One region of the Kribbella sp. NPDC051586 genome, then DNA from elsewhere that is predicted to be linked to it. Evidence: riboswitches for the same ligand, from Rfam matches in the RefSeq annotation. Region 1 holds a riboswitch; each other region holds the start of a gene.
What was found. A riboswitch is a leader RNA that binds a small molecule or an ion and turns the genes downstream of it on or off. The one in region 1 is predicted to bind thiamine pyrophosphate.

Region 1 (9,625 bases):
GTGGCGCTCGCCGTCCGCAGCAGATCGATGACGCGACGGCGGGTGAGGAGTGTCGTCGTCATGTCAGCTATCTTCGCACCATTGTCTATCAGCTAACTAGACAATCTCGTGATCTGGACCGGGCACCCTCACAGGCCGGCCGGCGCGTGCGTTCTACTGTCGTGATGACTCGGGAGAAGGTCGAGCTGCCGCCGTTCCAGGCGCTGATCGACGCGCACTGGCGGGACGTTGCCCGGCTGGCGCGGGCGATGGCCGGGCCGGTCGACGGCGACGACGCGGCGCAGCGCGCCTGGGAGAAGGCGTACGCGGCGTACCCGGCGCTGACGTCGGCGAAGAACCTGCGCAGCTGGCTCCTCACCATCACGGCCCGGTGCGCGACCGACGTCCACCGGGCGCGGAAACCGCAGCGTCCGCTGGAGGAGGCGCCGCCGGTCGCGGTCGAAGGCCCGGACGCCGCCACCTGGCCGGATCCCGATCTCTGGCGGGCGGTCAACGAGCTCCCGGAGCGGCAACGCTTCGCGGTCACGCTCAAATACGTCGGCGACCTGGACCACCACGGCGTGGCCGCCGCTCTGGACACCACGCCCGCCGCATCGCGCCGGCTCGTCAGCGACGCGCTCGCGACATTGCGCAGCAAACTCGGAGTAGATGATGACTGATCTCGAGAGCCGGCTGAACCGGCTCGCCATGCCCGACCTGAGCCAGACCGAACCGAAGCGGCCCGTCCTTCCCGACGCCGACGTCGCCTACACACTGCACGACACCCCGATCGGGACGATGCTGCTCGCGATCGCAGGTGGCCGGGTCGTCGCCAGCTCGTTCGGCGACGAGGAAACCATGACCACCCGCCTCGCCCGCGCCGTGTCCCCGCGGGTACTGCGGCAGGCCCGCCCGCTGGACGAGGTCCGGCGACAGCTCGACGAATACCTCGTCGGCCGCCGGCAGGCCTTCGACCTGGAGGTGGACCTCGCGCTGGCGACGCCGTTCCAGCGCCTCGTGCTCACGGACCTGCCGACCCACACGTCGTACGGCGCGACCACGACGTACGGAACCGTTGCCGCTGACATCGACAAGCCCAAGGCGGCCCGCGCGGTCGGTACGGCGCTGGGCGCGAACCCGGTCTGCGTCGTACTCCCGTGCCACCGGGTCGTCGGTGCGAACGGCGCCCTTGCCGGGTACGCCGGGGGGTTGGACGCAAAACGATTCTTGCTGAATCTCGAAGCAAAAAGCTGAGTTTTCCGGAATTGCCCGGAGCGGATTTAGACTCGGAAATACAAGGAGCAGATCCCCAATGTGGAGTGGGGATCTGCTCCTGTTGACATGTCAGGAAGTTGCGGGGGCGTGAATCTCCAGGATGAGCCGCCGCCGGCCGCCCCAGTCGCGTTTGTAGACCTTGTAGTCGTCGATTCCGGCGGCCGCGCAGAGCCGCCCGTAGCTGATCTCGTCGTGGATGAAGTGCACGCCGCTGCGGTTGTCGCTGAACTCGGTCGTGACGATCCGGTGCTCCGGTCCCTGCCGCATCCCGTTCGCGATCTCGGCCGCGGTCGCCGGTCCCCAGGCCGGGCCTTCGATGATCGCGATCCCGCCCGGCTTCAGCACCCGGGAGATCTCGCAGATCGTCGAGATCTGCTCGTCCTCGGCGAACAGTTCGTGGAACGCCGTCCAGAGACAGATCACCGCGTCGAACGAGTCCCACTTGTAGGGCAGATCGGTCATCGAGCCGATCGCCCAGTCGATCGCGAGGTCCTCCTCGGCGGCCTTCGCCTGGCCGGCCTCGACCAGGTTCGGCGAGATGTCCAGCCCGCGGACCACCTTCCCGGCCTTGCGCAGCGGCAGCGCGATCCGGCCGTACCCGCAGCACAGGTCGAGCACCGACTCGCGACCGTCCAGCAACTCCTCGACGGCCTTGACGATCAGCGCGTCCCGTTCGGGCGTGGTACGCGCGGCCAACCCGTCGGCCCCCAGTTCCGCGTACTCGGCCCGGCTGCGCAGTGCGGAATTCAGCATGCCGCAAGTATTCCGGTTACTCCGGGTCAGTGACCAGGGCCCTCCCTTTTTCGAAGAACGCGAGTACGTCGGTCTGCTCGGACAGCGGTCGCGCCGCGCCGAACGACGTGTTCCAGAAATCACCGGTCCGCGGTGTCCACGGACCGACGTACGCGTACGGCTCCGGAATGGCGTCGTCACCCGGCGACACGCCGTAGTTGACCTCGTCGAGGGTGATGCCGACGTCGAAATGCTCCGGCCAGAGGACCGGCGTCTGGTCGGGGGCGAGCTGCCGTAGGGCCACATCGCCACGCGCGAACGCGTCCGCCAGCAGGCGCGCGGCCGCCTGGTCGACCTCCAACTCCTCGTCAGGCAGTACGCCGGGGCCGCCGCCGTACACGTCGTCGAGGCGGGACGCCTCCAGCCCGGCCGCGGCGGCCAGTTCGGCGTAGGTGCCGGTCAGCGGGAGCGGCCCGGCCGGCGTGACCAGGCGGTCGCCGTCCACCCGCAGTGCGGGGTCGGCCAGCGTGGCGAAACCACCCGGTACTACGCGCAGCCTGATGCCACCACCACTGCGGTACTGCGGTCCGGCCAGCACCAGCTCGGCGACGCCGTGCAGGGAACGACGGGTTACGGCAAGCGAACGTTCATCCATGGCTGCAGTTTCCTCCTGTAACGGCTGGCCGCGGAACGGCACTGTTCATCCAAAGGGTTGGTGTCGCGACGGGTGGGAGGCGTTACATGTCGGGCAACTGGCATCGGGTGGACGAGAACGACGTGCCGGCGGACGGTCGGGTCCGCAGTGTCGTCGTCGATGGCCGGAGCGTCGCGCTCGCACGCTGCGGCGCGCGGCTCGGAGCGCTGGAGAACAAGTGCCCGCACCAGGGCGGTCCGTTGGGCGAGGGCTCGATCGAGAAGGGTCTGCTGCGTTGCCCCTGGCACGGGTACGACTACGACCCGATCACCGGGCAGCCACCGGAAGGATTCTCCGACGGTGTTCCGTCGTATCCGGTGGACGAGCGGCCGGACGGCGTCTACGTGCAGCTTCCGGACCCGCCGGCGCCGGTCCGGACGGTAGCCGACGTGCTGGTCGAGACATTGGTTGCCCATGGCATCAGTCATGTCTTCGGCATGGTCGGTCACTCCAACCTGGGGTTCGCCGAGGCGATGCGCCGGGCGGAGGAGCGCGGCGAGCTGACCTACGTCGGCATCCGGCACGAAGGGGCCGCGTCGTTCGCGGCATCGGCGTACGGCAAGCTCACCGGCCGTCCGGCGGCCTGCTTCGCGATCGCCGGACCGGGCTCGACCAACCTGCTCACCGGGCTGTACGACGCCAAGCTCGACGGCTCGCCCGTCATCGCGATCTCCGGGCAGGTGCCGTCCAAGGTCCTCGGCCGCGGCGCTTTCCAGGACCTCGACCTGACCGCGGTCTTCAAGGACGTCGCGGTGTCGAGCACCGCGGTCCAGGCTGGCAGCGATCACGCGGAGCTCGCCGCGCTGGCGGTCAAGCATGCGATCGACGGGCGTGGAGTCGCCCATCTGGTGCTGCCCGACGAGGTGCAGGTGCTGCCGTCCGACGCGGCCGCGAAGACCCCGGCCGGCCGGCTGTCCCGGCGGTGCATCCAGCCCGACTCGGAGACGCTCACCCGCGCCGCCGCTGTGATTCGGGACGCCCGGCGACCGGTGCTGATCGTCGGCCACGGGGCGCGCGGTGCCGAGGCCGAAGTACGCGAGCTGGCAGAGCGTCTGAACGCACCGGTACTGACGACTTTCAAGGCCAAGGGCCTGGTCCCGGACACGCATCCGCTCGGCGCCGGCGTGCTCGGTCGCAGCGGTACGCCGGTCGCGAGCTGGCTGATGAACGAGTCGGACCTGCTGATCGTGGTCGGCGCATCGTTCTCGAACCACGCCGGGATCGCGAACTACAAGCAGATCGTGCAGATCGACGACCACCACGCCGCGATCGGGAGGTTCGACGCGGTCACCGTCGACGTCCTCGGCGACGGCGCACTCACACTTCGTGCCCTGACCGACAGGCTCACCGACACCAAGGCCACCGACCAGCGACCCGACGTCGCCGACCGATGGGCCATCTGGCGTGCGGAGAAGGCGCGCCGGGTCCAGGACGACCGCGGTCGCGGGGTGTCCGCGGCTGCCGTCTTCGATGCCCTCGGCAATCACTTGCCGACGGAGGCCGTCGTCACCGTTGACGTCGGCAACCATGCGTACTCACTCGGCCGGTACCTGGAGTCCAAGGGACAGCCGGTGCTGATGTCGGGGTACCTCGGCTCGATCGGCTTCGGCTACCCGGCCGCTCTCGGCGCCTGGGCGGCCGCACCGGATCGGCCGGTCGTCGCGGTCACCGGCGACGGCGGGTTCGGGCAGTACGCCGCCGAGCTCACGACCGCGGTGAAGTACGGCATCGGAATCAAGCACGTCCTGCTCGACAACCATTCGCTCGGCAAGATCAGCAAGGAACAACTCGCCGCCGACTACCCGGTCTGGCACACGTCGCTGCACAACCCCGACTGGGCCGCGTACGCCGAGCTGTGCGGCGCGGCCGGGATCCGGGTCACCCGCCGCGAGGACCTCGACGATGCGATGACCGAACTCTTCGCCACCACCGGCCCGGCCCTGCTCTGCATCGAGCAGGACGCCGAACTTCTCTAGGAGGAACCGTGCCCGAGTACGACGACCTGCGCGCGCTGTATCTGAACTGCACCCTGAAGCGGTCGCCCGCGATCAGCCACACCGAGGGTCTCATCGACATCAGCCGCAAGATCATGGAGAAGCAGGGCGTCCAGGTCGACGTGATCCGCGCGATCGACCACGACATCGCGACCGGCGTGTGGCCGGACATGACCGAGCACGGCTGGGCGACCGACGCCTGGCCGGCGATCCAGGAACAGGTGATGGCCGCCGACATTCTGGTCATCGCCGGGCCGATCTGGCTGGGCGACAACAGCTCGGTGACCAAGCAGGTGATCGAGCGCTTGTACGGCAACTCCTCGATCCTCAACGAGCACGGGCAGTACGCGTACTACGGCCGGGTCGGCGGCTGCCTGATCACCGGCAACGAGGACGGCGTGAAGCACTGCGCGATGAACGTCCTGTACTCGTTGCAGCACCTCGGGTACACGATTCCGCCGCAGTCCGATGCCGGCTGGATCGGCGAGGCCGGGCCCGGTCCGTCGTACCTCGACGAGGGCTCCGGTGGGCCGGACAACGACTTCACCAACCGGAACACGACGTTCATGACCTGGAACCTGATGCATCTGGCCCGGATCGTCCGGGACGCCGGCGGGATCCCGGCGCACGGCAACCAGCGGTCGGAGTGGGACGCCGGCTGCCGCTACGACTTCGAGAACCCGGAGTACCGCTGACCATCCTGTTGTACCGTCAGCCTGTGGGGGCGGCGGTACTGCCGACGGACGACATCCTCGTCGCCGGGCTCCGGGCCGGGGACGAGGACATGTTCGCCTGCCTGCTGAACAGCTGGTCGGGCTCGATGCTGCGGCTGGCGAGGTCGTTCGTGTCGACCACGGCCAGCGCGGAGGAAGTCGTGCAGGACACCTGGCTGGCGGTCCTGCAGGGCATCGAGCGGTTCGAGGGACGAGCGTCGCTGCAGACCTGGGTCTACCGGATCCTGGTCAACATCGCCCGCAAGCGCGGTTCGCGCGAGCATCGCACCGTGCCGTGGACGAGCCTGGGCCCGGATCACGAGCCGACCGTCGACCCGGCCCGTTTCCGCGGAGCCGACGACCAGTATCCGGGCGGCTGGCGGGCGTTCCCGGAGCGCTGGCCGACCACCGAGGGCGAGGTCCTCGCCAACGAGGTACGGGCCGCCGTGGCCACCGCGATCGAGAATCTCCCTACGCGCCAGCAGGTGGTGCTGACCTTGCGTGACATCGACGGACAGGACGCCGGCGCGGTCTGTTCGCTGCTCGGCCTCTCGGCGGCGAACCAGCGGGTTCTGCTGCACCGGGCCCGCGCCACCGTCCGCGGAGAGCTCGAGCGGTACTTCGCGAGCACCGGAGTCGGCTCATGACCTGCGCGGAGCTGGTCGAGCTCGTCACCGCCTTCCTGGACGGAGCGCTGGATCCAGAGACCGAACGGCGCTTCGTGGACCACCTCGCGGTCTGCGACGGATGCGACATCTACGTCGAGCAACTGCGCCGTACCATCGCCGAGGCCGGACAGGTCGAGCCCGAGAAGCTCAGCGCCGAGACCCGCGACCGCCTGCTGGAGGCGTTCCGCGCGTTCCCGAGGGAGCTGTAACGCCGGGCGGGCTTGCCGGCACTGACCTGGTATGCCGGAAGTCCACTTCACCAGTCTGTTCGTGCTGCTCAGGCAGCCTGCCGACGACCGATCCGGCCGAGCAGAACCGCGGCCAGCATCGAGATGACGATCGACGTGTACGTCGCGCCGAGCCAGCCGGGGACGGCCTGGTGGTCGAAGATCGCCTGCTGCAGCTTGGTCCAGAACGGCGACCAGCCGGAGACTGTGCCGGGGTTGACCAACTGGTACGCGACGAATCCGATCAGCCAGGCGAGCGTCGGTTGCCAGCGGAACTTCGCCGTACCGGAGACGTCCCAGTTCATCTTGCTGACCACGAAGAAGTCCGCGATCGCGACCGCGAACAACGGGATGAAGACCGAGCCGATCAGGTACAGGAACTGCGTGTAGTTGCCCAGGTCAACCACCAGCGCGATGCCGGTGGCGATGACGCCGATCGCGACCGAGATCCACCGCCGGTCGATGTGGCCGATCAGGTTGTGCGCGGCCATCGTGGTCGAGTAGACGTTCGCGTACGCCTCGTCGACCTCGTCGACCAGCAGTACGAACAGCGCTATCGCGCCGGCGGGCAGGGTGACCAGTGCCGTGATCACGTCGTCGCTGTTGGTCTGCAAGGTCGCCACTGCCACGACGCCGAGGGCGTAGTACCCGATCGCTGCCAGGCCGTAGCCGAGCGCGGACCCCGCGAACGCAGCCTTGTTGGTGCGCGAGTGCCGCGTGTAGTCGGCAGCCAGCGGCGCGAACGACACGACACCGGCGGCGGCGAGGTCGACAGCTGGCCAGAAGCCGAAGACGCTGTCCTGCGGCAGTGCATGCACCGGCTTGCTGAGCACCTGCACGAACAGGTAGACCGACGCGATCAGCACCAGCCAGACCATGAACTTCCGCAGGATCTTCACGCTGCCCAGCGGACGGACCGCCATCGTCGTCGCGATGATCCCGGCCAGTACGACGAACAGCCAGCGCCAGCGCTCACTCGTCACCGCGACAGCGGCCTGCGAGATCACGATGATCTCCATCGTGGCCCAGCCGACGTTCTGCGCGATGTTCAGCACGGTTGGCGCGATCGAGCCGCGACGGCCGAAGAGGCCGCGCAGACTCGCCATCGCCGGCGCCCCGGTGTGCGAGCCGAACACGGCCGCACCACCCAGCACGAGCGCCCCGATCCCGCAGCCGACGACGACCGCGAGCAGCCCCTGCCACAGCGAGCCCGTGTACGCCGCCACGAGCGCACCGGTCACCGGGCCGAACAGCGAGATGCCGAAGTTGCCCCAGAGCGTGAACTGGTCGAAGAAGCCGAGCGTCCGCGGCGCGTCCGTGGTGAGGACGAGCGGTGCCTCGGTCGAGCTGGCAGGACGAACAGCGGTATCGGTCATGAGTGACCCCAATCCCTACGCCGGCATTACCCGGTCAGGTTCAGGCGGTCGGCGACCCTGCTGTCGCCCTCTCAGCCCGCGCGTCTCGGTGCGAGCTCCCGCATAGGTTTGTGCCTCGGAGTCTAACGCGTCAGCTGGTTTCGGGGAGGGCCGCTGCCCGTTCTATGAGAGCGGCCAGCTCCGGGCCGTTGGTGACGACCGGCATGTGAGCGCCGGTGTCGAGCGTCCGGGCTTCCCCGTGGCTGAGCTCGGCGAGACGCTCGACCCACTCCGCCGTCGCGAGCAGGTCATGCTTGCCGCGGACGATCAGCACCGGCGCCTTGACCCGGGTGATGACACCGGCCAGGTCGTGGTGGCGGGAGGCCTCTCCCGCCCGGGCGATGGTCGGCAGGGTCGTACGCGCGTACTGCGGGGTGACTGTGCGGACCAGCTTCGGCGCGTCCGGGATGGCGGAGCCGAAGAGGCGGACCGCTCGATCGACCCAGCTCGACATCCGGACGTCGCCGGACGGAGCGGCCAGGACCAGAGCGTGGGTCAGCTCGGGGTACCGGACCGCGAGCTCGACGATGATCTGGCAGCTGGCCGAGTGGCCGACGAGGACGGAGCGCTCGCGGATCTTCCCGGCGAGGGCGACCGCGAGCGCCGTCGGGTGCAGGTCCTCGCGGGCACCGGCCGGTTCGCCGTACCCGGGAAGAGTGACCACGTGGTACGAGGTGACAAGGTGCTCGACGGTCCGGGCGTACGACTCGGGGCCGAGGCCCAGGCCGGGCACCAGGACGACAGGTGCGCTCACTCCCACGGTGCCTTGGCCGGTGGACCCTGGACGACCGGGTTCGGTACGTCGGGCTTCAGTTCGCGGTACCCGAGGAACAGGCCGACGGCGAGGATCAGCAGCCCGGCGCCGCCCCAGCCGTACGCCGTGGGCAGCCGGTGGACCGAGTCGTCGATGGAGCCCAGGCCGGTGGACAGCACCATGATCAGCCAGATGAGGATCGGCACCGCGGACACCGCGACGAAGAGCAGACCGACCAGCTCGGTCGGCTCGGGCCGGCGACCAGCCTTGCGGCGCGCGAGAACGTCGCGGAGCCACATGAACAGCGCAGCGGCGCCGACGACCACGAGCAGCAACTGGCCGATCGCGTCGATCACGTCGGTGCGGAGCGGGTGGTTGAGCGGGGAGCCCGGCGCCTGCGAGATGTCGCGCAGCGAGACCCGCTGGACGGAGATGACGAGCAGTCCGTAGAACCCGGCGACCACGGTGGCCAGGCCGACGACCCGGGCAGCGCGGGGGTCGCGCGGCTGCTCCCGTCCGTACACAGGGAGCTCGTGCGGCTCGGGGCTCGCCGGAGCGCCGTACGGGTGACCGGGACGGTATGTGGGCGGCTGAGGGTGGTGCGCGCTCTGGGGCGGCGGGCCGCCGTACTGACCCGGGGTGGTGCCGTAGGGCTGCGGCTGGGCGTAGGGGCCTTCGGCCGGCGGAGTGCCGGGGCCGACGCCGTAGGTGCCACCGCCGTACGGCGTGGGCGGGGCGTAGTGGTGGTCCTGCTCCTGGGCCTGCTGGTGCTCGGGCTGATCGGGCTGCTCGCCCCGGCCGTACGTCGGGAAGTCCTGTGACGACATCGCTGTGCTCCTTCCCGTCGTACCTAGTTTCTCAGGTGGCCTTGATCGTCGGCCAGGCGTTCGGTAGACAGCCTGCCAGGCCCTTGGTCTGCTGCATCATCACCGGCGCGGGGGTCTTCGGCTTGGTGCAGGTCGAGTGGCCGTGCCCGAGCGCGTGGCCGACCTCGTGGTTGACCAGGTAGCTGCGGTACAGCTCGACGTTCCCGCCGTACGACGGGATCCCGTACATCCAGCGCTTCGCGTTGAGCACCACGCGGTCGTCGACGCGGCAGGACACCTCACCGCCGGTGTCGAGCGGCAGGCAGAGTTTGTCGGTGAGCGCCGGCGTCGCGAGGATGATCCGGAGA
Region 2 (9,625 bases), on a different contig from region 1:
GCACCGAGAAAGTCCTTGCGCAGTTGGGCATCGCGCCGCCGATCGCCCGTGTCGATGCTGTCCGCCCGGATCGTGAGCTGCGCACTCGACCGGCCGGGGTCGTCGCCGTCCAGGTGTACGGCGCCCTCGAACACGTCGAACCGGCCGCGCACCCGGGTAGCCATCCGGTGCCGCGCGACGAACCCGATCCGCGTCCGCCCGGCGTCGAGCACGTAATCGCCGTTGAGCTCGCTGAGTCTCGTCGTAGTCGTCATGCCAGGTACGACGAGGCAGCGAGTCGAAGTGTCAGCCGATGACCCCCGTGGTGATGCGCCGCGGGGTGATGTCGAACATGGAGTCCTCCGGCGGGTCGGCCAGGTACGCCGCGCGGAACTCCGGCTGCAGGTACTTCTCCACCATCGCGTTGAGCAGGTCGTCGCTCAGCGGAAGGAGGCGGGCCACGCCTTGCATATTGAGGTACTTCGCGGTCGGCCCGTCTGCGGTCTGGACCGAGAGTGACAGCTCCCCCGAGCCCTCGCGATACAGCCTCGCCTTCTTCGACTTCGCCGGCGTCATCACCTGGAATCTGTTGCCGTCCGGCAGGTGGTGGAACCACACCGGCGTCACATGCGGCGACGACCCCGGGTCGTCGATCGCCAGCACAGCCACCAACGGCTGCGCCAGAAACTCAGCTGCCTCGTCGTCCGCCATCGTACGAAAACCCATGTTTTCCTCCGTTCCTGTGACCGCCCCCGACCCTGCCACTAGCCACCGACAGAACGCGGTCCCACCAGTTCGGCCGCGACCTCGACGAGCGCGTCGTGGTACGCCTGGCTGGAACGGCCGGTGAAGGTCGACGGAAGCCAGAAGCCTGCGCGCTCGCCCCGGATCCGCTGGATCTGCTGCAAGGCGGCCGGGCCGTAGACGGCCTACGCGCCCAACTGCGGGTTCGCGGTTAGGCGACGTCCTAGGATGCGGGTGTGCTGACGTATGAGCTGACTTCCCGGGATCTGGAAGGGATTCGGTTCGCGGTCTCGCCCGCCGGAGAGATGGTGTTGTCGTTGCGGGCCTTGCGGGAGCCGGGTCGGTTTCCGTTGCAGCTCGGGTGGGTGCGGGCGGTGCAGCCTCGCGTGGCAGAGCTGGACTGGGACGTACTGCGGTGGCTGGTCAACGACACGATGGGCAGCCCGGACTTCCTGACGCCACGCCCGACCTCGCCGCTCACGCAACTCGCCGACGAGCTGGACCTGATCGCCGACGTCGACCACCAGACGTACGAGCGCCAGCTCATCGCGGTGAACGGCGAACTCCCCGAGGACCTGACGATCGACAAGGTCATCGACGCGCTGCGCCAGTACTGGCAGGCGATGATGGAGCCGTACTGGGACCGGATGCGCACCCTCCTGTCCGCGGACATCAGCTATCGCGGCCACATCCTCACCCAGCAAGGCACAGCAGCGATGCTCAACGGGCTGGGTCCCGCGATCAGCTACGCGGACGGGCTGCTGAAGGTCGACCGAGTCGCCGCGATCAGCCGGAGCGAGGCGGTAGACGGCCGGGGGCTCGTCCTGCAACCAAGCCTCTTCGGACCGCACGCGGTGATCCCGTTCGACCCGGGAGCCGAACCGGTGCTGGGATACCCACCTCGCGGGCAGGCCAACCTCTGGTCGGTCGTCGAGCCGCCGTCGCAACAGGATCTCGCCCAGCTCATCGGTACGCCGCGCGCCCACATCCTCGAGCTACTGACGCATCCCCGTACCACGACCGACCTGGCCGGCGAGCTGAAGGTGACGCCGTCCGCCGTGAGTCAGCATCTCCAACTGCTGCGCCGTACCGGTCTCGTCGAGCCGCAACGCACGGGCAAGCAGGTCCTCTACCGCCCGACCGAACTCGCCGCCCTCCTGACCGGCACCGAGCTCTCCTGAGCTGAGCTGTTGACACCGCAGTCACCCACAGCGATAGTACAAATCGATTTGCATCACGTCGTGGCAGCCGACGTCTCACCTACACCGCCCTGATCAAGGAGTCGGCATGAGACGTAGTCTTGCCATCGTTCTCGGAGTTCTCCTCCTCTGCTTCGGCACCATCGGCACCACCGCCCCCGCCCACGCGGCGACGCTCGCCCTCACCCCCATCACCCTCGGCAACGTGTTCACCGACGGCCAGCAGGTGAAGGTCGGCCTCAGCACCGATGCGTCGTCGGTCACCTGGTCCGCAGCCGACGTCAACGGCACCGTCGTCGCCACCGGCAGCCAGGCCGCCGCAAGCACGCTGCAGGTCTCGGTCACCACCCGCGGCTGGTACAAGCTGACCGTCCAAGCAGGCACGCTCAGCGCACAAACAACCTTCGCGATCCTCAGCCCACTCAGTACGGCGTCGATCGCCGGCCTCATCACCAACCGGGTCGGCGATTTCGAGAACACCGCAGAAGGCTGGACCTTCTACCCGGGCAGCGAATTCCCCGGTGCGACCGGGAGCTTCGCGCTCGACACCACCGACAACCACTCCGGCACCAGCTCCGGCAAACTGTCCGGGAATTTCAGCGCCGGCGGCGCGTACGTCAGCGTCAACCGGACCCTCCCGTCGGTCAACGCGTCAAGCGTGAGCTTCTGGGCCAAGTCCCCGAACCTGACCTTCCTCACGTTCCGCATCACCGACTCCACCGGCCAGGTCCACCAGCAGCGCCTAACGTTGTCAGGGGCAACTGATTGGCAGCCGCTGAGCGTCGCGAGGTTCGACGGCGGCAAGCAGTACGTCCACTTCGGCGGCGCGAACGACGGCGTCTGGCACGGCCCCGCCAAGGGCCTCGAGATCGTCCTCGACAAGGGCGCTGTCACCGGCGCGACGAGCAGCAGCGTGAGTCTCGACGACTTCACCCTCAATGCGCTGTCCAGCAAGCCGACAACGCCGCTCGGCGACTACGAGAGCGCCGCGGAGGGGTGGTCGTTCTACCCCGGCAGCGAGTTCGCGGGTGCGACCGGCAGCCTCACCTACGACACGACGAACCTGCAGGCCGGTGCCAAATCCGCCAAGCTCGACGGCGACTTCACCGGCGGCGGCAACTACGTCGCGATCCAGCGCAACCTGGTCCCGATCAACCTGACCGCGCTCAGCCTCTGGGTGAAGACCAGCCAGTTGTCCGGCATCGGTCTCCGGCTGACCGACTCGACCGGCCAGGTCCACCAGCAACGCCTCACTCTGTCGGGTTCCACGGCCTGGCAGCAGCTCAACGTCACCCGCTTCGACGGCGGAACCGGCTACCTGCACTTCGGCGGCGCCGACGACGGCATCTGGCACGGCCCCGCCAAGGCGATCATGCTCACGCTGGACAAGAGCCTGATCCTCGGCGGCGGTACGACGGCCTCGGTCAACGTCGACGCGGTCGCGGCAACCACGCCCACGACGTACAACGGAGTTGGCACGCACTTCGCCGGTTCGTGGGCGCCCGATGTGATCCCGCTGGTAGGCCAGGCCGGTGCTCGAACGGCGAGAGATGAGGCGTACTGGTCCGCCGCCGAGACCACGGCCGGCACGTACGCGTTCCCTGCCAAGGTCACCACCTACCTGCAGTCCTACCAGTCGAACGGTCTCGACCCGCTCATGGTCGCGGACTACGGCAACTGCCTCTACGACTGCCCCGATCAGCTCTTCAACGCGCCGCACACCGACGCGGGCCGGGCCGCGTTCGCCAACTACGCCAGCGCGCTGGCGACCCAGTACCCGCAGGTCCACAACCTCGCGGTGTGGAACGAGTGGGACGTCAACGCGGCCGGTCCGGCCAACAAGACACCCGACAGCTACTTCGCGCTGCTCAAGGCGACGTACACGAAGCTGAAGACCACCCGTCCCGGTCTCACCGTCGTCGGCGGCGGTGACACCGACGTGACGCAGCAGGCCTGGTTCCAGACGTTCTGCCAGCTGGGCGGGCTGAAGTACCTCGACGTGGTGTCGATCCACCCGTACAACTTCCTGCACGCCCCGGAGAGCCTCGGTACGGCGATCGATCAGGTCCGGGCGACGATCCGGCAGTACAACGGCGGCGTGGACAAGCCGATCTGGATCACCGAGGCCGGCTGGTACACCGGCTCGGGCAGCGCGGTCCCGGTCGACGAGCCCACGCAGGCGATGTACACGGCCCGCGAGATGCTCAATGTCCCCGGCCACGACGTCGACCGGTTCTACATGTACGACTTCAAGAACGACGGCATCGACCCGGCCGCCTCGGAGAGCAACTTCGGCCTGGTGCACAACGAGGCCGACGCGCTCGGCAAGTACACCCCCAAACCGTCGTACGTCGCTTATGCCACCGCTGCTCGTCAGCTCCGCGGCGCGACGTTCCTCGGCAAGGAGAACCCGGGCAACGGCCTGATCGACCAGGTGTACGGGGCGAACGACGGTACGCCGTTCCGCGCGATCTGGGCCGCATCCGGATCGAACACGACGGTGACAGTCAACGCGACCGGCCCCGTCCAGGTCACGAGCCTCTACGGCCTGACCAGCACGCTGACACCGAACGCGAGCGGCCAGATCACGGTGACGGTCGGCGTGTGGCCGACGTACATCTCGGGCTCGACTGTGACGTCGGTCACCGCGCCCTAGGCGGATTCCCGCGGCACCACGGAAGGCGCGAACAGAATGCGCTGCGGCAGGCCGGCGGCCGTCCCCGCCAGCCTGCCCAGCAGGACCCGGCCGACCGCGCGACCCTGCTCGCGCGGATCGCCCGCGATCGTGGTCAACGACGGCGAGATGAGTGCTGCGGCGTCGATGTCGTCGAACCCCATCACGGCGAGGTCGTCGGGCACGTGGAGGCCGCGTTCCCGCGCGACGTCCAGTGCGCCGATCGCGACCATGTCGTTCGTACACAGCACTGCCCGGGGTGGTTTGCGTAGCTCGAGCAGCTTTTGCAGACCCGCAGTACCGCCGGCGCGGGAGAACTCCTCACGGACGATCAGCCGGCTGTTGAAACGCAGTCCGGCCGAGGTGAGCGCACGGCGGTAGCCCCTCACGCGATCGGCTGGCGGCCCGTCCCCGGAGGCGCCGGTGATGAAGCCGATCCGGTGATAGCCGCGACCTATCAAGTACCGCGTCGCGATCTCGCCCGCCGCCAGGTCGTCGGAGGTCAGTACGTCGATCCCGGCCGAGGCCCTCCGCCCGCCCATCAGCGCTACCGGGATCCCGGCGTCGACGGCGGCCGTGACGTCGCTCGCCTTGCTGTAGTAGCCCGCGAACACGATCGCGTCGACGCTGCGAGTCACCATCCGCGCGACCAGATCACGCTCAGCCGCAGGTGATCCGTCGGTGTTGCCGATCAGCACCTGGTACCCGGGCTCGGTGACCACGTCGAGCAGCCCGCGCGCGACCGACGGGTAGAACGGGTTGGTGATGTCCGGCACGATCAGCGCGATCGTCTGGGTCCGCTGCGTCCGCAGGCTGCGCGCGAGCTGGTTCGGCTCCCAGCCGAGCTCGTCCATCACCGACCGCACCCGCGCCCGCGTCACCTCCGACACATGGCGCCGCCCCGACACCACATGCGAAACCGTCGTCGGACTGACCCCGGCCCGAGCAGCCACGTCCGAAATCCCGACGCGCTTGGCCAAGACGCTCCCCTCCCCGGACACCTTTGGTCACGATAGCTGGCCGGGCGCTATAGTCGAGAGGTCCGCGGGAGCTCGCAGTGAGTGGGCTGAGAGGGTGACTGACCCGTCACCGACCGCTGAACCTGAATCGGGTAATTCCGGCGTAGGGAGGAAGCGCGATGGAATCCGTCTGGGTGAACGGTACGGCGGTTGACGTGCCGGCCGGCAGGTCCGTGGCCGAGTTGATCACGGAGTACTCCGATCGCACCACGGGTATCGCGGTCGCGGTGAATCAGAGCGTGCTGACCAAGGCCGAGTGGGCGCAGACCACCGTGCAGCCCGGTGACCGGGTCGAGATCGTCAGCGCAACCCAGGGAGGCTGAGATGGACGATCCACTGGAGCTCGGCGGGCGCACGTACACGTCCCGGCTCATCATGGGGACCGGCGGTTCGGCCAACCTGGAAGTGATGGAGGAGGCGTTGATTGCCTCCGGCACCCAGTTGACCACGGTCGCGATGCGCCGCCTCGGCACAGGGCACGAGGGCTCGGTGCTCGACGTGCTCAAGAAGCACAACATCGCCGTACTGCCGAACACGGCCGGTTGCCACACCGCCGCCGAGGCGGTGCTGACCGCGAAGCTGGCGCGGGAGGCGCTGGAGACCGACCTGATCAAGGTCGAGGTCGTCGCCGACGACCACCTGCTGCTGCCCGACCCGTTCGAGCTGCTCGACGCCGTGGAAGCGCTGGTGGCCGACGGTTTCACCGTGCTGCCGTACACGAACGACGACCCGATCCTGGCCCGCAGGCTCGAGCAGGCAGGTTGTGCGGCCGTCATGCCGTTGGCCGCACCAATCGGTTCCGCGCTCGGGATCCGCAACCCGCACAACATCGCGCTGATCGCGGAAGCGGCCGCCGTACCGGTCATCGTCGACGCCGGCATCGGTACGGCGAGCGACGCCGCGCTGGCGATGGAGCTCGGCTGTGACGCGGTGATGCTCGCGACCCCGGTCACGCGCGCCGAGAAGCCTGCGCTGATGGCCGCCGCGATGCGCGACGCCGTCTCGGCGGGCCGGGCCGCACGCCTCGCCGGCCGGGTCCCCCGGCGCTGGCAGTCGGCGCTGGCGTCGTCGCCTACAACTGGCCTGCCAACGTCTTAGCCTCGTCAAGGTCCACCGGCCGATCGAGCAGGAGTGCGCTGAGCGACACGGCCAGCTCCTGATTGGGCTGCAAGGTGAGCGGGCTGTCCCACGCGAGAGCTGGGCAGGCGCCGACGTACGAGTCGACGCGAAGGAACCATCGCCGCACGTCATCGGGCTGCACCAGCAACAGCGTCACGTCGCCCTGGACGAAGGCCAGCCACGGACTCGTCGAGCCGAACGCGGCGTCGAGGCCTTCACCATCAGCTGAGAGCACCGTCGTCGCGGCCACAGGCAAGCGCCAGAAGATCCCGCCGTACGCGGCGCCTTCACGACCGGCAGTGGTCGGGTTCTCGATCTGCACCGATCCATAGCGGGCGGTCAGGACGCTCTGCCAATCGAGTCGCCAGCCGCCGACAGCCTGCTCTCCGACGAGACGACGGCGTTCGACGAGCTGGGGTCGCCCTTGTTCGTCGTACCAGGTGAGGTCGTCGACCAGCTCGTGCTCGTTGGCGGTGACTCCGCGGCTGCGCTGCTGGCCGTGGTTCGTCAGCAGGGTGGGTCCTTGGTCGCGGACGTACGTCCGGCCGCCCCAATGCGAGGTGCCGTTGACCATCGGTACCGCGAGCGAGACGCCGTAGTGATGCCGGTGGTCGACCGGGCTCACCTCGGTCAACGGATGCCCGCCGAGCGTCCGGACCGGATGCAGGTACGGCCGCGGCGCATGTACTTGCGGCATCCGTCGGCCGAACTCGTACCGCGCCAGCAGTCCCGAGTCACTCCCGAGCGCAAAGATGTCGCCCTGTTGCTGCCACGCGACCCGACCGGCCGACGCACCGCCCTGCAACCGCGGCTCCTGCCGCACCGGCCCGGTGCTCGCACGCACCGCCAAGCGCAGCTCAGGTACGGCGTCCGCGCCGCCGTTCGGTGCGGCGATCGACGCGTGCAGCCGCCGCCACGCCAGCTCCCCGAGATCCTTCTGCGGCACCCGCACGGTCGTCAGCGACGGTACGGCGAACCGCGCGAGCCCGATGTCGTCCATCCCCGTCACCGACAGATCAGCCGGCACGGCGACGCCGACCTCGTTCAGCCTGGCCAGCAAACCGAACGCGACCAGATCGTTGAACGCGACCACCGCGGTCACATGCGACTCGAGCACCCGTTCCACCGCGGCGTACCCGTCCTCGATCGACCGCCCGCACTCGAGCCGGACAAGGTCCAGCCCCGGGATCTCCCGCTCGGCGACCTCGAGCGCCCGCACCCGGAGCATGTTCGACGCGCTCGCCGCCGGGCCCGACAGGAACGCGAGCCGCCGATGGCCGAGCCCCACCAGGTGATCGACCACGATCCGCACGGCGCGGCCGTAGTCGACCACCACCGACGAGACCTCTTCCGGACCTTGCCGGTTGACGAGGATGACCGGTTGCACCTGCGGCAACAGCTCGAGCAGCCGCTCCTCGTCCATCCGCGGCGAGACCATGATCAGCGCGTCGCACCGCCGCCGCGCCTCGATCGCGATCTCGGCCTCGGCGGTCGGGTCCTCGTCGGTCTCGGCGACGAGCACCCGGTAGCCGGCCGCGGCGGACGCGTTCGTGATGCCACGGAGGATCTGCTGGAACAGCGGATTGCCCAGGTCGGGGACGACCAGCGCGACCATGTTCGTCCGGCCGAGGGACAGGCTGCGGGCGAGGTCACTGGGCCGGTAGTTGAGCCGGTCGGCCGCCGCGCGCACCCGGGCGACGATCTCGGGTGCGACACTGAGCCGGCCGTTCATCACCCGGGACACGGTCGCCCGCGACACCTCGGCCAACCGCGCGACGTCGGCGATCGTGATCGAGTCCTTCGGTGTCCGGCCCACCTGCGTATCCTCTCTCGACGGAAACCGGTTTCTCAACCCCTGCCCGGGTATATCTGGGGGATGAGCAATCTCGAGTATCCGCGCGCGGTAGGAGTTGCCCCGGGCAACGGTTACAGCCACGTCGTGACCGGTCACGGGCAGTGGGTGGCGATCGCCGGGCAGGTCGCCCTGGACCCCGACGGCAAGCTCGTCGGCGTCGGCGATCCCGGCGCCCAGGCCGAGCAGGTGTTCGCAAACCTGGAGCGCTGCCTGGCCGCCGCCGGCGCGACCTTCGAGGACATCGCGAAGATGACCATCTTCGTCACCGACATGACGCACCTGCCGGCCATCCGCGCGGTCCGGGACCGATACATCCCCGGCACCAAGCCGGCCGCCTCCGCGGTGCAGGTAGCCGCCCTCTTCAGCCCCGAAGTGCTCCTCGAGATCGAGGCCTTCGCCATCGTCTAACGCAGGACGTCGACCGCGAGGCGGGCGGCTTCGCCGATAGCGGTGTCGACTCGGGGTTGGCGGTTGTCGCCGCGGGCGGCGAGGGTGAAGACGGCGATCGCGAATGCCGCGCCGCCCGGCAGCGTGACCACGCCGACCTCGTGCCGCAACGCCCCGAACGTCCCGGTCTTCCCCGCGACGCGTACGCCGTCGTGCGGGAAGCCGGACGCCAACCGGTGCAGGAACACCTGCCGATACATCGTCGCCTTGACGAACTCGGTCTGCTCGGGCGACAACAACTCCCCCGACCACAACCGGCGCAGCAACAGCGTCATCTCGCGCGCAGTGCTCGCCGACGCGTTCACCGCTTCGTAGATCCCGGCCGGATCGGTCCGGTCGTTGTCCGCGAGTACGGCGAGCGCCTCGTCCGGATCGTCCGTCCTGGTACGCCGCTGCAGATCGAGCAGATTGCCCGCGGTACCGCGCCGTACCCAGGTCCGCCGCAGACCGAACGACTTCAGCAACTCGCCCAGCCGCCGCAGCCCGACGACGTCCAGCAGCGCGTCCGCCGAGGCGTTGTCGGAGACCGTCATCATCGACAGCGCGAGGTCCCGCAGCGACGCCGTCACCGGGTCCGCGAACACCGACA
Region 3 (9,625 bases), on a different contig from region 1:
CACGATCAGTCTCACCTGCTGGTCGAGCATACTGACAGTATACCGACCGGTGTGGTTACCGTCGTGTCATGACCACATCCAAGGCGCTCGCATTGGCGGCCGGAGCCGGGTTCGTCGTGTTCTGGAGCTGCGGCTTCATCGGCGCCCGGTGGGGTACGCAGTACACGACCGCGTTCGATCTGCTCGGCTGGCGGTTCCTGGTCGCGGGCGCGATCGCCGTCGTGATCCTGGCGATCAGGCGGCCGCAGATTTCCGGCCGGGATCTCGCCACGCAGATCGGGATGGCGTTCCTCACCCAGTTCGTCTACCTGGGCCTGATCTTCACCGGCATCGACCACGGGATCACGGCCGGAGCCACCGCGCTCATCGGCTCGCTGCAGCCGCTGCTGATCGCGACCGTCGCCGGGCCGCTGCTGGGTGAACGCGTCAGCCAACGCCAGTGGCTGGGACTGGTACTCGGCCTGGCCGGCGTAAGTCTGGTCGTCGCTGACGACATCGGAGCAGGCGTTGGTTCGCCGCTGCTGTTCCTGCTACCGGTAGGCGGCCTCCTCGGTCTCGTGGCAGGCACCTGTCTTGAGCGCCACCGCAAGCCGAGCACGAGTTCGCTGGATGCACTGGCCGTGCAGAGTCTGGTGTCGGCAGTCCTCTTCACTTCACTGGCCGCGTCGACCAACAAGCTGACAGTGCCTGACCAGCCCGGCTTCTACGGCGCGGTGCTCTGGCTCGTACTACTCGCGACCGGTGGCGGCTGGGGTCTGTACCTCGTCAACCTCAAACTCTCCGGCGCCACCAGGATCAGCTCGCTGCTCTATCTGGTCCCGCCGACCACGATGGTGTTCGCGTTCCTGCTGTTCCACGAGACGATCGGCGCACTCGCTGTCGCGGGCATGCTGGTTTGTGCCGTCGCCGTACTGCTGATCCGCATCGGCGAACCAGTACGCTGCGGGGATGGCGGAGACCCGGTGGCTGGACCAACGAGAAGCACAGGCCTGGCGCGCGTACATCGCGGCGCAACGAGTAGTCAGTAGCCGGATCGAGCAACAGCTGCAGCGCGACGCCGGAATCCCCCACACCTACTACGAGATTCTGGTCCGGCTGTCCGAGGCGCCGGGCAACCGGCTGCGGATGAGTGAGCTCGCGGTCGCGACGCAAGGCTCGCGCAGCAGGCTCTCGCACGCGGTCAACCGGCTCGAGCAGAACGGCTGGGTCAAGCGCGAGGGCATCGAGTCCGACCGCCGCGGCCAGGTCGCGATCCTCACCGAGCTCGGCCGGCAGAAGCTGGTCGACACGGCTCCCGGGCACGTCGAGGAGGTCCGCAAGTCGATCTTCGACGCCCTGACCGCGGAGCAGGTCGAGCAGCTGTACGACGTGTGCGCGACACTGGCCCGGCATTCCGGGGACACGGTCGACCGCGCGGCGTGGGAGCGAAACTGAGATGTGGCGACCGGTCGCGCTGATCGCGCTGACTGCCCTCGCGGTTGCCGGCTGCGGCGACAGCAACTCCCCACCGAACGCAGGTCCCAGCACCGTGCCGTCCTCCTCGGTGCCGATCGAGCCGACCGAGCAACCGACCGAGCAGCCCAGCCAGGAGCCCAGCAGCCAGGCGACCGAGCCCCCACCCGAGACGCCCACTGACGCGCCGAGCTGCATCGACCAGAAGCTGAAGTCGCTCACCCTGCGCGAGCAGGCCGCCCAGCTCATCATGACCGGCATCAACGCAAGCGGAATGTCATCCGCCCAGAAGGCCGTTGTACAGCAGCAGAAGTCCGGCAGCGTTTTCCTGATGGGCAGCAGCGGCAGCGTCGCACACACTCGCTCGGCGATGGCTGCGGTGAATACCGCCGCCACAGTTAACGGCGTACGCCCGCTGATCGCCGCGGACCAAGAGGGCGGCCAGATCCAGCGTCTCAAGGGCGCAGGCTTCGACCGCATCCCCCCGGCTACCGTCCAGGGCACCTGGTCCAGCTCCAAGCTCACCGACCAGGCCCAGCTGTGGGGCAGTCAGCTCAAGCAGGCCGGCGTCAGCGTCGACCTCGCACCGGTCGCGGACGTCGTGCCCAGCTCGTTGAAGTCGCAGAATGCGCCGATCGGCCAGTTGAACCGCGAGTACGGCGACACGCCCGAGGATGCCAGTCGCGGCGTACAGGCCTTCGTGCAGGGGATGCGCAAGGCCGGAGTAGCGACCTCGGTCAAGCACTTCCCGGGGCTCGGCCGGGTGCGCGGCAACACCGACTTCTCGGCCGGTGTGGTCGACAACGTCACGGTCCGCGGTGACGCCGACCTGCAGCCGTTCGCCGACGGGATCAAGGCCGGTACCTCGATGGTGATGATCTCGACCGTCACCTACACCAAGATCGATCCGAAGAACCGCGCGGTCTTCTCGCCGACCGTGATCCAGGGGATGGTCCGCGGTGACCTGGGCTGGCGCGGCGTGGTGATCACCGACGATGTCGGCGCGGCCGCCGAGGTCGCATCGGTTCCGGCGGGCGCCCGCGCGACGCGTTTCGTGGCGGCCGGCGGCGACATCGTGATCAACGCCAAGGCCGGGCTGACCGCGACGATGGTGGACGCGCTCGTGGCCAAGGCGCAGGAGGACAAATCGTTCGCCGCGCAGCTGGCGAGTAGCGTGCGGCGTGTGCTGACGCTGAAACAGGACCACGGCCTGGTGACTTGCGGATGACCGAGGAGGAGCCCGACTACCGCTTCACTCTCGCGAACGAGCGCACCTACCTCGCCTACCTGCGTACTTCGCTCGCCTGCTACGCCGGGGGCCTGTCGGCGGTCCAGTTCCTCGACCTCGGCCCGGACCGGTGGCCGGCCCGGATCATCGGCCTGATTCTGGTGTGCGCCGGCATCGTCACGACGGCCGGCGCCTTCCGCCGCTGGCAGCAGAACCTGACCGCGATCCGCCGCGGCGGCGCGCTGCCGGTCACCCGGCTGCCCTTGATGCTGGGAGCAACCATCGCCGTCGTCGGCCTGATCGGCCTGCTGTTCTCAGTGTGGCGATGAGCACACCGGATCCCGGCCGGCAGCCCGAGCGGACGCTGCTCGCGTGGCGGCGTACCGCGCTCGGCCTGATCGCCAACGGCACCCTGCTGGTTGCCTCCGGCCATGGTTCGTCGGACGTCCGTACCGGGCTCGGGATCGTCGTTCTGGTGCTCTCCTTGGGCTGCTGGACCGCCGTCAGCGCCGTGTACCGCCGGACCGCGGGCGGCGCGACCCACTTCCTCGGCCACCAGAACGTACTGCGGGTCGCAGCTGGTCTGGTCCTGGTCGTCGGGCTCTTCGATCTGTATGCCGTGATAACGCGCTGAAACCGGTCGGTTACCGACTGTGTAACCCTCCACTGCCCAGTTCATCACAACGCGATACGTTGCCCCGGGCGGATGCCGCATCAACCGCATGTTCCCCCTAGCATGTTCACGGTTTGTCCCTCGTTCACCCGGAGCTTGAAGTGCCGTTACGTCTGCGTCCGAACGACCCGACGTTCTACGACCTTTTCACCGAGTCCGCCAACCACCTCGTGGACGGATCCCGGATCCTGGCCGAATTGCTCGGCAGCACGGCGGGCACCGGGCTGTCCGCGAGCCATCAGATCGCCGCCCAGATGAAGGACGCGGAACACGCGGCCGACGAGACCACCCACTCGATCATCCGCCGGGTGAACTCGACGTTCGTCACCCCGTTCGACCGCGAGGACATCTACCGGCTGGCCTCCGATCTGGACGACGTGATGGATTTCATGGAGGAGGCGGTCGACACCGTCCACCTCTTCAACCTGGAGAAGCTGCCGGAGGAGATCGCCGAGCAGATCGAAGTACTCCAGCGGATGGCGCAGTTGACCGCCGAGACGATGCCCAGGCTGCGGACCATGAAGGACCTCGCGGAGTACTGGATCGAGATCAACCGCCTGGAGAACACCGGTGACGCTGTCCACCGGCGGCTGATCGCCAAGCTGTTCAGCGGCGAGTACGACGCGCTGACGGTGATGAAACTGAAGACCGTGGTCGACCTGCTGGAGGCCGCGATCGACGCCTTCGAGCACGTGGCCAACACGGTCGAGCAGATCGCCGTCAAGGAGGGCTGAGCGTGGAGCTCACGCTCGTCATCGCCGTCGTCGTCATCGCGCTGGCCTTCGACTACACCAACGGCTTCCACGACGCCGCCAACGCGATCGCGACCTCGGTCTCCACCCGGGCGCTCACCCCGCGGGTGGCGCTGGCGATGGCAGCGGCGTGCAACTTCCTCGGCGCGCTGGCCGGCACCGAGGTCGCCGAGACGGTCGGCAAGGGCATCATCAACACGCCGTCCGGGAAACACGGCCTGGTGGTCGTGATCGCGGCGCTGATCGGTGCCATCACCTGGAACCTGATCACCTGGTACTTCGGCCTGCCCAGCTCCTCCACCCACGCGCTGATCGGCGGACTCGTCGGCGCCGGCCTTGCTTCGGCGAGCACCGTGCTGTGGTCCGGCATCGTCGACAAGGTCGTCATTCCGATGGTGCTGTCGCCGGCGGTCGGCTTCCTCGGCGCGTTCCTGCTGATGGTGGCCATCCTGTGGCTGTTCCGGCACCGCAATCCCGGCAAGACGACGCGCGGTTTCCGGATGGCGCAGTCGCTGTCTGCCGCCGCGATGGCGCTCGGCCACGGACTGCAGGACGCGCAGAAGACGATGGGCGTGATCTTCCTGGCACTCGTCACCACCGGGCACGCCCAGCAGCAGGACGGCATCCCGCTGTGGGTCAAGATCTCCGCCGCGACCGCGATCTCGCTCGGCACGTACTCCGGCGGCTGGCGGATCATGCGGACGCTGGGCCGCCGGATCATCCACCTCGACCCGGCCCGCGGATTCGCCTCCGAGGCGGTGTCGGCGGCGGTCCTCTACGTGATGGCGATCGGCCTGCACGCGCCGGTCTCGACGACCCACACGATCACCTCCGCGGTGATGGGCGCCGGCGCGACCAAGCGGCTGTCCGCGGTCCGCTGGGGCGTCGCCAAGGGCATCGTCACCGCCTGGATCCTGACCATTCCGGCCGCCGGAATCGTCGCGGCAGCCGTCTACGGACTGGCACATCTGATCCTGGAGTAAGTTCCCAGGGTTGGTTCATTTCAAATTCACTCACCGGGCCTACGGTCGATCGACGCTGCTGATCGTCCGCCTAGGGAAGTGATCGGGATGGATCTGTCGTTCCTCGTCGTCGTGGTGATCATCACCGCGTTGGTGTTCGACTTCACCAACGGGTTCCACGACACCGCCAACGCGATGGCGACGTCGATCGCCACCGGCGCGCTGAAACCGAAGGTCGCGGTGGCCGTCTCGGCCGTGCTGAACCTGGTCGGCGCGTTCATCTCCACCGAGGTCGCCAAGACGATCTCCAGTGGGATCGTCGACGACGCCAAGGTGACGGTGCCGGTGATCTTCGGCGGCCTGATCGGCGCGGTGCTGTGGAACCTGATGACCTGGTACGTCGGCCTGCCGAGCTCGTCGTCGCACGCACTGTTCGGCGGCCTGATCGGAGCCACCTGGATCGCGTCCGGGAGCAGCGCCGTACATTTCGGCACCGTCGTGCAGAAGATCATCATCCCGGCCGTCGCCGCGCCGATCGTGGCCGGTGTGGTCGCGCTGCTCGGCACGTTCCTGGCCTACAAGATCACCCAGCGGGCCCGGCAGAAGTCGGTCAACGAGGGCTTCCGGGCCGGCCAGGTCGCCTCCGCCTCGCTGGTCTCGCTCGCCCACGGCACCGGTGACGCGCAGAAGACGATGGGTGTAATCACGCTGGTGCTGATCACCTCCGGCAGCCTCGCCCCGGGCTCGAAGCCGCCGGTCTGGGTCATCCTGTCCGCCGGTCTGGCGATCGCCGCCGGCACGTACCTGGGCGGCTGGCGGATCATCCGGACGATGGGCAAGGGCCTGACCGAGATCGAGTCGCCGCAGGGCTTCTCGGCCGAGACCAGCTCGACCGCGGTCCTGCTGGCCTCGTCCCACCTGGGCTTCCCGCTGTCCACCACGCAGGTCTGCTCCGGCAGCATCCTCGGCGCCGGCCTCGGCAAGCGGCTGGCCGAGGTGCGCTGGACGGTGGCAGGCCGGATGGCCGTCGCCTGGCTGCTCACCCTGCCGGCCGCCGCGATCGTCGGTGCACTGGCCGGCCGGGTGGCCGACTCCGGCACCATCGGTGTGGTGATCATCGCGATCCTCGCCGTCGTGGCCGGCGGCGGTATCTACGCCGCGTCCCGGCGCAAGCCGGTGACGTCGGAGAACGTGAACGAGTACCCGAGCTCCACCGCGTCCGTCACCACGGCCGCGGCGGCCTGAGAGGAGTACGGCGATGCACATCGACTGGGGTTCACTCGGTCAGGTCGCACTGGTCAGCCTGCTCTTCGGAGTCGGCCTGGCGGTGCTGTTCGCCCTTGGTGTGAGCGCGATGGCGCGGCGCGCGGTCGCGATCGACGAGAAGCGGCAGCCGTCCGTCGCGGACACCGGCGTGGCCGCGCTCTGCTTCGCGGCCTGCCTGGCCGCCGTGTTCTACGGGCTGTACCTGATCATCCCGCAGTTCCACTAGCGCTGAGAGGTACGACGGGCGGTCTGGCGGCTGCCCGTCGTACGGTCCTCAACGGTTCCAGCGGCGTACCGCTTTCGCCACGTCCTTGGCGCGGATCGAGCCGAGGTTGTACTCCCATGCGGCCAGCAGCCGGTCGCCCAGCACCTCGGCGTCGAGGTACGTCCGCGGCCGTACGGCGACCGCCCACGTCGCTGCGGCCGCGTGGCCCTGCTGGTGGAGCAGATGGTCCACCGTGGCCTGGATGCGGCCCGCCTGCTCGTCGCCGAGGCCGTCCGAGGCCCACTCCTGCACGATCCTCGGGTCGTCGGCCGTCATCCGGGCCAGGTAGGTCAGGGGACCGCGCCAGAAGCCCCTGCTGCCGATGCTGTCCAGCGTCTCCAGCGGGAACCAGCCGTTCTGGTTGCGCCGGCCGTTCACCGCGGACTCGATCTCACGGGCACGGTCCGTGCTCAACCCACGGGTCGCCCAGTCGACGAAGAACGCGCCGGCGTCCGGGATGTGCTCGGCCACGTGCGGTGCCGGAGTCATCGCCCCCGGGTCGAACAGATGCAGCTCTTCCGGTGAATCGAACAAAACCTTCCCCGCCCGCTCGTGTCCGCGGGCCTGTCGACGCCGGCCCGCCGCACAGGGACCCCCCAGGTTCCTGTTCCGTCAACGACAGCCTTCGTACCCTCGTTCCGCCCCGAGGGTCAAGGTCCTGTCCGCCTTACTGACACTGGGCTTACGGACGCAGGGCTTTACTGACACAGGCCTTACTCACGGCGGGCGGCGCGGCGGGCGAGCTCCTCGCGGTCCAGCCGCTCGGCTTCGGCCGGTGTCGGCGCGCTACCGCCGTACGCGGCCGGCAGCCACCAGGCGCCGGCAGGCTGCTCGGGATAGCCGCGGACGGTCTCGTCGAGCATCCCGGCCATCGTGGACCGCAGCTGTGCGGTCGCCTCGCTCGCGTCGTCGTCGCGCGTCACCGTGATCGGCGCACCGATGCTGATCGAGATCGGACGGTGCCGGGAGAAGTCCCGCGGATGATCCTTGGTCAGCATCCGCTGCGTGCCCCACAGGATCATCGGAATCACCGGTACGCCGGCCTCCGCCGCCATCCTGACCGTGCCGGACTTGAACTCCTTGAGCTCGAACGACCGGCTGATCGTCGCCTCCGGGAAGACGCCGACCACCTCGCCCGCGGCCAGGTGCTCCAGCGCCTGCTGGTACGACGCCGCACCCGCGTCCCGGTCGACCGGGATGTGGTGCATCCCGCGCATCAACGGACCGGAGTACCGGTTGCGGAACAGCACCTCCTTGGCCATGAAGCGGACCAGTCGCTTGCTCGGCAGAGCGCCGTACCCGCCGAGGATGAAGTCCACGTAGCTGATGTGGTTGAGGGCGATCAGCGCACCGCCGGTCCGGGGGACATTCTCCGCCCCGGTGATGCGGAGCTTCAGGTCCAGCACCTTGAACGCGGTCCGCGCGAAGGCGATGACGGGCGGGTACACGAGGTCTCGCATCCCTAGACGCTACAGGGCTCGTACCAACCATGGCCTATGGTTGGCGGTGACAACTTGAGATCGCGGGAGCTCGCACCGTAGTGGGCTGAGAGGGCGGCTGGATCCAGGAATCGCACCTGGCCGGCGCCGCCGACCGCCGAACCTGTCCGGGTAATTCCGGCGTAGGGAGCACCAGCATGGTGAATGTCAGCACGATCCGTCCGGCCGTCACCACGGGCCCGATCTCCGGATCGGAGAAGATCTATCGCGGCGAGCTCGGCGTACCAACTCGTCGCGTCCACCTCACCAACGGCGAGCACTTCGACCTGTACGACACCTCCGGTCCGTACACCGACGCGTCGGCAGGGATCGACGTACAGGCCGGTCTGCCCGCGTTGCGGCGGGACTGGATCGCCGGGCGCCCGGGACTGACCCAGCTCGGGCATGCGCGGGCCGGGACGATCACCGAGGAGATGAGGTACGTCGCTGTTCGGGAGGGACTCGATCCGGAGTTCGTCCGGGCCGAGGTGGCTCGCGGGCGCGCGGTGATCCCCGCGAACCGGCGGCACCCCGAGAGCGAGCCGATGATCATCGGCAAGAAGTTCCTGGTGAAGGTGAACGCGAACATCGGCAACTCCGCCGTCAGCAGCTCGGTCGAGGAAGAGGTCGAGAAGCTGGTCTGGGCGACCCGTTGGGGCGCGGACACGGTGATGGACCTGTCCACCGGGAAGAACATCCACGAGACGCGGGAGTGGATCCTGCGGAACTCACCCGTGCCGATCGGGACGGTGCCGCTGTACCAGGCGCTGGAGAAGGTGAAGGGCGATCCGGCCGAGCTGTCGTGGGAGGTGTACCGCGACACGGTGATCGAGCAGTGCGAGCAGGGTGTGGACTACATGACCGTGCACGCCGGCGTGCTGCTGCGGTACGTGCCGCTGACCGCGCGGCGGATCACCGGGATCGTGTCGCGGGGCGGCTCGATCATGGCGGCCTGGTGCCTGGCGCACCACCAGGAGTCCTTCCTGTACACGCATTTCGCCGAGCTCTGCGAGATCCTTCGCGCGTACGACGTGACGTTCTCGCTGGGCGACGGACTCCGGCCGGGGTGTATCGCGGACGCGAACGACGAGGCCCAGTTCGCCGAGCTGCGGACGCTGGGGGAGCTGACCCGGATCGCGTGGGAACACGACGTCCAGGTGATGATCGAGGGCCCGGGCCACGTGCCGATGAACAAGATCGCGGAGAACGTACAGCTCGAGGAAGAGCTGTGCGGGGAGGCGCCTTTCTACACATTGGGGCCGTTGGCAACCGATGTGGCGCCGGCGTACGACCACATCACGTCGGCGATCGGCGCCGCGCAGATCGGCTGGCTGGGTACGGCGATGCTCTGCTACGTCACGCCCAAGGAACACCTCGGGCTGCCGGATCGTGACGACGTGAAGACGGGCGTGATCACGTACAAGATCGCTGCCCACGCGGCGGATCTGGCCAAGGGGCATCCGGGTGCGCAGGCCTGGGACGACACGTTGTCCAAGGCAAGGTTCGAGTTCCGCTGGGAGGATCAGTTCAACCTCTCGCTGGATCCGGA

Region 2: linked by a shared signal. The riboswitch ahead of thiS (sulfur carrier protein ThiS) and the one ahead of ACIA58_RS07595 (purine-cytosine permease family protein) in region 1 are both predicted to bind thiamine pyrophosphate.
Region 3: linked by a shared signal. The riboswitch ahead of thiC (phosphomethylpyrimidine synthase ThiC) and the one ahead of ACIA58_RS07595 (purine-cytosine permease family protein) in region 1 are both predicted to bind thiamine pyrophosphate.

Annotation. Positions count from the first base shown of each region.
Region 1 covers NZ_JBITDF010000001.1:1,532,075-1,541,699, reverse strand. The annotation lists gene ACIA58_RS07635 (RNA polymerase sigma factor) at 165-659, shown strand; gene ACIA58_RS07630 (methylated-DNA--[protein]-cysteine S-methyltransferase) at 652-1,233, shown strand; gene ACIA58_RS07625 (class I SAM-dependent methyltransferase) at 1,324-2,007, opposite strand; gene ACIA58_RS07620 (hypothetical protein) at 2,024-2,641, opposite strand; gene ACIA58_RS07615 (thiamine pyrophosphate-binding protein) at 2,728-4,656, shown strand; gene ACIA58_RS07610 (flavodoxin family protein) at 4,665-5,369, shown strand; gene ACIA58_RS07605 (RNA polymerase sigma factor) at 5,393-6,034, shown strand; gene ACIA58_RS07600 (anti-sigma factor family protein) at 6,031-6,264, shown strand; gene ACIA58_RS07595 (purine-cytosine permease family protein) at 6,333-7,658, opposite strand; TPP riboswitch at 7,654-7,770, opposite strand; gene ACIA58_RS07590 (alpha/beta fold hydrolase) at 7,789-8,451, opposite strand; gene ACIA58_RS07585 (hypothetical protein) at 8,448-9,278, opposite strand; gene ACIA58_RS07580 (DUF3152 domain-containing protein) at 9,310-9,625, opposite strand, start outside.
Region 2 covers NZ_JBITDF010000004.1:1,349,734-1,359,358, forward strand. The annotation lists gene ACIA58_RS33290 (YceI family protein) at 1-254, opposite strand, end outside; gene ACIA58_RS33295 (pyridoxamine 5'-phosphate oxidase family protein) at 286-705, opposite strand; gene ACIA58_RS33300 (hypothetical protein) at 744-887, opposite strand; gene ACIA58_RS33305 (DUF5937 family protein) at 960-1,904, shown strand; gene ACIA58_RS33310 (glycosyl hydrolase) at 2,011-4,578, shown strand; gene ACIA58_RS33315 (LacI family DNA-binding transcriptional regulator) at 4,575-5,549, opposite strand; TPP riboswitch at 5,631-5,742, shown strand; gene thiS (sulfur carrier protein ThiS) at 5,735-5,938, shown strand; gene ACIA58_RS33325 (thiazole synthase) at 5,940-6,713, shown strand; gene ACIA58_RS33330 (DUF6807 family protein) at 6,688-8,550, opposite strand; gene ACIA58_RS33335 (RidA family protein) at 8,611-8,997, shown strand; gene ACIA58_RS33340 (serine hydrolase) at 8,994-9,625, opposite strand, start outside.
Region 3 covers NZ_JBITDF010000004.1:1,220,129-1,229,753, reverse strand. The annotation lists gene ACIA58_RS32780 (TetR/AcrR family transcriptional regulator) at 1-30, opposite strand, end outside; gene ACIA58_RS32775 (DMT family transporter) at 69-1,028, shown strand; gene ACIA58_RS32770 (MarR family winged helix-turn-helix transcriptional regulator) at 949-1,434, shown strand; gene ACIA58_RS32765 (glycoside hydrolase family 3 N-terminal domain-containing protein) at 1,436-2,680, shown strand; gene ACIA58_RS32760 (YidH family protein) at 2,677-3,009, shown strand; gene ACIA58_RS32755 (DUF202 domain-containing protein) at 3,006-3,314, shown strand; gene ACIA58_RS32750 (DUF47 domain-containing protein) at 3,455-4,087, shown strand; gene ACIA58_RS32745 (anion permease) at 4,090-5,088, shown strand; gene ACIA58_RS32740 (anion permease) at 5,176-6,312, shown strand; gene ACIA58_RS32735 (hypothetical protein) at 6,326-6,559, shown strand; gene ACIA58_RS32730 (hypothetical protein) at 6,608-7,132, opposite strand; gene ACIA58_RS32725 (lysophospholipid acyltransferase family protein) at 7,312-8,058, opposite strand; TPP riboswitch at 8,111-8,243, shown strand; gene thiC (phosphomethylpyrimidine synthase ThiC) at 8,235-9,625, shown strand, end outside.